Regions from separate parts of the Marinilactibacillus sp. GCM10026970 genome, predicted to be linked through region 2. Evidence: a T-box and tRNA genes for the amino acid it is inferred to sense, from the RefSeq annotation. Region 2 holds a T-box; the other holds one or more tRNA genes.

Region 1 (3,174 bases), on a different contig from region 2:
TATACAATAAAAATTGGATTAAATGGTTCATTTGAATTGAATAAATTGTCTATTTGACGCATACTATAGATGTACATTTGGAGTGTTATTAGTATGGGACTTGGAAGGATGATCATAATGAATACAATCATTTTAATGACTTTAACAGGATTAATGACTCTTGTACCGACTGCGTTGCTTATGTCTACTCTAAATAGCCACACACCAGAAAAAGTGCGCGTTCGTGTAGATGACAATCAAGATTATTATAGATAAAAATCAAACGGCTCCTTTACTGGTAGCCGTTTTTTTGTTCACAGTAAATTTTTCTTTAACATATATTTATGGTATATATTTACTAAGACTATATAACTAAGGGGACGATTGTATGGAAACATTTGAAGATTATCTCAGTACAATTGACAATATCGAACAACGTGACAGAATGACAGAGATTTTAAGTAGACTACAAAAAACTTTTCCTGAACTGGTTCCTCGAATCGCTTGGAATCAGCCGAATTTTACTGATCATGGAACTTTTATTATGGGCTTCAGTATAGCAAAGCAGCACATCTCCATTGCCCCAGAGAAAAAAGCTATTCTGCAATTTGAAGCGGAAATAAAGCAGGACGGTTACGCAATGACAAAAGAACTCTTTAAAATAAAAAACAGCCAGGATATTGACTTCGAGTTACTTGAAAAAATCACCCAATACAATATAGAAGATAAAAAAAATTGCGAAACCTATTGGAGAAAATAAAGAAAAAGCAGAGTATCAGTTCATTCTGACTACTCTGCTTTTTCTTTATAAGTTGATAGATATGTAAAATCTATTTAGTTAAAGCCATTCTCAACATTGTTGAAGTATATTGGTCTCGCTCGCTATTGAATTCTTCAACAATATTAAATCCTTTTTTGAGATAAAAATTTTTCCCGATTTTGTTTTCTTTTTGTACATTTAAATAAAGCTTTCTCAGACCCTTTATATGATTTAATCCTTGATTCAGCAAAAGTGTTCCTGTCCCTCTATTTTGATATCTTGGATCGACATATATAGCCCCTAGCTCAACTTCTCCGGATTTTTTTGCGTTAGAATAATTAGCAAATCCAATAATTTCATTATTGTGTTCGGCTACAAATATTATAGAATGTTCTAAGCGTCTCTTCATGCTATCATCACTATATGCTGAATCCAGAAATTTTTCTTGACCTGCTAAAGGAATGATATCTTTATATGTAAACTTCCAGGTAAGTCTCGCTACACTCTGTACTTGTTTTGTATCTTCTAGTTTCATTTTACGAATGGCGGTATTCATATAAATCTCCTTTCAAAATACTTTATTTTTGAAAGTATATCATAAAAAATACGTATTCAGTAATGGTCTTTTGAACAAAACAAAAAAGGTGATTTCACTTTGGATATAGTGAAATCACCTTTTAAATTACTTAATTATGCACACGAGAAGACTCGAACTTCCACGGGGCATCGCCCCACCAGCCCCTCAAGCTGGCGCGTCTACCATTCCGCCACGTATGCTAAGTGATACAATCACTATCATAACAACGTTTTTGAAATGTGTCAATCTTATTTTTCAGTTCAGGTTCTATTTTGAATGGCTTCTTTCCCTAACAATTCGAGTCTTCCTCTACAATTAGAACAGACGTATTTTTCTACATTTACTCTTCTTTTACGGTAATACAGTTGCCCACAATCGGAGCACTGATATTTCCATAATTGCTCGATAGGCTTTCTTTCCTTTAAAGCGGGTGTGAATCTTAATCCACCCACTTCTTTTAATAAAGCTTTGAAATCTGCATCTTGGTGTCGGTGACCTTTCCCTTCTAAATGCAGATGGTAATGACAAAGCTCATGCTTAACGACCCCTTCAAAAATATCCATCCCCAACACTTCCAAAACGAGTGGATTAAAATCTAAGTTATGTGTATTGAGAAAATATCTTCCTCCGGTCGTCTTTAATCGTTTGTTGAAAACCGCTTTATGTTTAAAGGGTTTTGAAAAACTACTGAGCGATACTTTTTCAACAAATCCTTGTAAGGTTTTCTGATCCATAAAATACTCCTTATGCTAAAGAACGAGATGCATAGCGGCACCTCGTTCTCATCACACTTTTATTCTTTTCCGAGCATCGTTAATGCAATACGTCCTTTTTGCATATCCACTGAATCGATCCAGACCTTTACAATATCTCCAACAGCGACCGCTGCACTTGGATGTTTAATGAACTTTTTGCTTAGTTTTGAAATATGAACAAGTCCATCTTGTTTGACGCCGATATCTACAAATGCACCGAAGTCCACAACATTACGAACGGTTCCTTCAAGCTCCATTCCCGGCTTCAAGTCTTCCATTGTTAAGACATCTGTTCTGAGTAGCGGTGCTGGCATATCATCACGCATATCTCTTCCCGGGGCAACAAGGGCCTTCACTACGTCTTTTAGTGTTTCTGAACCTAGTCCTGTTGCTTCCAGTACTTTTTCTTCATCTAATAATTTTACACGCATACTCAACTCTTCTGACCCAATATCTGATTTCTTCAATCCAGCCATCTCAATAATCATTTTAGCTTCTTTATACGTTTCTGGGTGAATCCCTGTATGGTCAAGTGGTTCTTTTCCATCGGGAATTCTAAGGAATCCAACTGCTTGTTCATACGCTTTCGGTCCGAGTCGTTTAACTTTTTTAAGTTGTGCTCGACTTGTAAATTTGCCATTTTCTTCTCTAAACGTTACAACATTTTCAGCAGTTGTTTTGGTCAAACCGGCAATATGTTTCAGTAAAGCAGCACTGGCAGTATTAACGTTCACACCAACCTGGTTAACCACTGTTTCAATGACAAAGTCCAACTGTTCGGTTAACTTTTTCTGAGATACATCATGCTGATATTGACCAATACCAATGGATTTTGGATCGATTTTCACTAGTTCTGCTAACGGATCTTGAAGTCTTCTAGCAATACTGACGGCACTTCTTTCTTCAACTTGCAAGTCTGGAAACTCTCTTCTCGCTTCATCACTTGCAGAATAAACTGAAGCCCCGGCTTCATTTACAATAACATATGCGACTTTATGTGCTGATTCTTTCAGATTTTCCGCAACAAAGGTTTCTGATTCTCTACTTGCAGTTCCGTTACCAATGGCTACTGTATCTACACTGTATTCCTCAATCATTTTCTT
Region 2 (3,174 bases):
GACTTCTATCGCTAGAAGATTCAATACAAGCGTGTCGTCAATCAAATCATTAAACAATCTGAAAAGTGATTTGATTTTTGTAAACCAGAAATTAGCCTTGTCTAAAACGTCAACGGGTTCTGTTTCTAATCCAGTTGCGCCTACGACACCCACAGTGTCTAATTACACAGTAGTTAAAGGAGACACGCTGACTTCGATTGCAAGACGTTTTGGTACATCAGTATCTGCTATCAAATCAGCAAATAATCTGAAAAGCGATGCTATCTTTGTGAATCAGAAACTGACTTTAAACGGTCAAAATACGGGTAGTTCAACTACTCCAGTCTCGAGTAACGGAAGTTCTCAAGATGCAACGACTTCAAGCTATACTGTAGTAGGTGGAGATACGTTGACATCCATTGCAAGAAGGTTTAATACAACAGTGAATGCTATTAAATCTCTTAACAACCTAAAAACAGACCAAATATTTGTGAATCAAAAGTTAACGGTTTCTGGTAAAGCGTCAAGCACTCCAGTAACGAATAGTCCAAGCGCATCTGCACCAACTGAGACTGTTCAATCAAGCTATACGGTTCTTGCAGGGGACACGTTGTCAGGAATCGCTAGAAAGTTCAATACTTCGGTTTCTACAATCAAATCATTGAATGGATTAAATACGGATACGATCTATGTGAACCAAAAATTAGCAATCAATGGATCTAAAGCATCAGTTGCGCCTACACCAGTTGTTAGTACTCCTGTGACGCCTAAGCCAGTCTTAGGTCAATATAGTGTGGTTGGTGGAGACACATTAAGTGGAATCGCGCGTCAATTCAATACGACTGTGAATCAATTGATGCAAGACAATAACTTGTCTTCAAGCACGATCTTTGTTGGTCAAACTTTAAATGTGGCTGGCGCTAAGTCAACTTCTAAACCAGTTACACCAGCACCTGTTGTGACTAAGCCGGTTAATGAACAGACAAGTAGTATGGTTGTCTCTGCTGGAGACACATTGTCCGCTCTAGCTGCTAAATATGGAACAACTGTAGCACAGATCAAAGCAGCGAACAGACTAGAATCTGATAATATCTTTGTTGGTCAAGTACTTACTATACCAGCAGGAAGAACACAGACAGTCTCGACTCCTGTAGTCTCGAAACCTGTGTCTCAACCAACACAAGTGGTTTCTAATCAGTACGTTGTTCAACAAGGAGATTCATTATACAAAATTGCGCTTCAATTCAATACAAGCGTTGCACAGATCAAAGAGTGGAATAACTTAGCAAACGACACAATCTTTGTAAATCAGCGTTTATCTATTCATTCTACTGATAAAGTAGTAGAACAAAAAGCACCTGTTACTAAGAGTGGATATGTCGTTGAAAAAGGGGATACACTTTCTGGAATCGCACTTAAATTTAATACAACGATTCAACAATTAAAAGAGAAAAATGCACTAGATTCTGACGTCATTTACGTAAACCAGAACCTATCTGTATAAAGTGTAAAGCAGTAGATCGGCAATCACCGACTACTGCTGTTTCTTTTTTTCGACTAAATAGCTATTGCGGCAAGACAAGGGTTTTGATAAGATATAGACTAATAACTACTTTGAACAGGAATAGTAGGTTTTTCCTTTTTAATAGAGAGCACATGGTTGGTGGAAATGTGTATAGAGGTAAACTGAACTCGCCTGGAAGTTGTTCGAGTGAACGGAATCTAACAGGATTCTATTAATTCGATCCGTAAATCTGCGTTAAAGATTTGAGGCTGCAAAATGTGCAGTGAAATTTAGGTGGTACCGCGAATTGATTCGCCCTATAAATTATACAATTGTATAGTTTATAGGGCTTTTTTTATAGCAATTATTCGAAAAAAGGGGCGTAATGAAATGTCATTTAATCATAAATCAATGGAACCAAAGTGGCAAAAATATTGGCAAGACAACCATTCTTTCAAAGTAACGGAAGATGAGAACAAAGAGAACTTTTATGCATTAGATATGTTCCCATATCCATCTGGACAAGGACTACATGTAGGTCATCCAGAAGGCTATACAGCTACAGATATTATCTCGCGTATGAAACGCGCACAAGGATACAATGTGTTGCACCCGATGGGATGGGATGCTTTTGGTCTTCCTGCTGAGCAGTACGCGCTTGATACAGGAAATGATCCGGCGGAATTCACCGAGAAAAATATTCAGACATTTAAACGTCAAATCAATGCTCTTGGATTTAGTTATGACTGGGAGCGAGAAATCAATACGACTGATCCTGAGTATTATAAATGGACGCAGTGGATCTTTATTAAGTTGTATGAAAAAGGACTGGCTTATGAGGCGGAAGTGGCGGTTAACTGGTGCCCGGCTTTGGGGACAGTTCTGGCGAATGAAGAAGTCATTGATGGTAAGTCAGAGCGTGGCGGACATCCAGTTTACCGTAAGCCAATGAAGCAGTGGATGCTGAAAATCACGGCTTATGCAGATCGTCTTCTAGAAGATTTGGAAGAAGTTGACTGGCCTGAACATATTAAAGATATGCAGCGTAACTGGATTGGTAAATCTGAAGGCGCGAACGTAACGTTTAAGGTTAAAGATTCAGATAAGGACTTCACGGTGTTTACAACTCGCCCAGATACTTTGTTTGGTGCTACGTATGCAGTGCTTGCTCCTGAGTCTGATTTGATTCAACAGATCACTTCAGCGGATCAAAAAGAAACTGTTGAAGCGTATATTAAAGAAGTGAGCATTAAATCAGATCTTGAAAGAACAGATTTGAACAAAGATAAATCTGGTGTATTTACAGGAGCTTATGCTGTCAATCCGGTCAATGGTGAAGAACTTCCAATTTGGATTGCAGACTATGTTCTAGCTTCTTACGGTACAGGTGCGATTATGGCCGTTCCTGCCCATGACGAACGAGACTTTGAGTTTGCTCAAAAATACGATTTGAAGATTATTCCAGTTCTTGAAGGTGGCAATGTGGAAGAAGCTGCTTATACAGAAGACGGAAAACATATCAATTCAGATTTCTTGGATGGGATGAACAAAGAAGAAGCCATTGCAAGTATGATCGAATATCTGGAAAAAGAACAAGTTGGAGAGAAAAAAATCACTTATCGTTTGCGTGACTGGTTGTTTGCTCGTCAAAGATATTGGGGAGAGCCAATTCCAGTTATTCACTGGGAAGA

The links. The T-box of region 2 lies ahead of leuS (leucine--tRNA ligase). A T-box ahead of a tRNA ligase gene usually reads a tRNA of that ligase, here a tRNA-Leu.
Region 1: it encodes a tRNA-Leu, which carries the amino acid that the T-box ahead of leuS (leucine--tRNA ligase) is inferred to sense. The anticodon was not compared.

The regions. Positions count from the first base shown of each region.
Region 1 is NZ_JBHSUL010000012.1:58,569-61,742, forward strand. Features, by position in the region: gene ACFP65_RS04590 (hypothetical protein) at 118-255, shown strand; gene ACFP65_RS04595 (iron chaperone) at 368-739, shown strand; gene ACFP65_RS04600 (GNAT family N-acetyltransferase) at 810-1,295, opposite strand; tRNA gene ACFP65_RS04605 (tRNA-Leu) at 1,433-1,516, opposite strand; gene ACFP65_RS04610 (SprT family protein) at 1,577-2,050, opposite strand; gene ACFP65_RS04615 (Tex family protein) at 2,110-3,174, opposite strand, start outside.
Region 2 is NZ_JBHSUL010000005.1:37,231-40,404, reverse strand. Features, by position in the region: gene ACFP65_RS02145 (LysM peptidoglycan-binding domain-containing protein) at 1-1,483, shown strand, start outside; T-box leader at 1,585-1,806, shown strand; gene leuS (leucine--tRNA ligase) at 1,874-3,174, shown strand, end outside.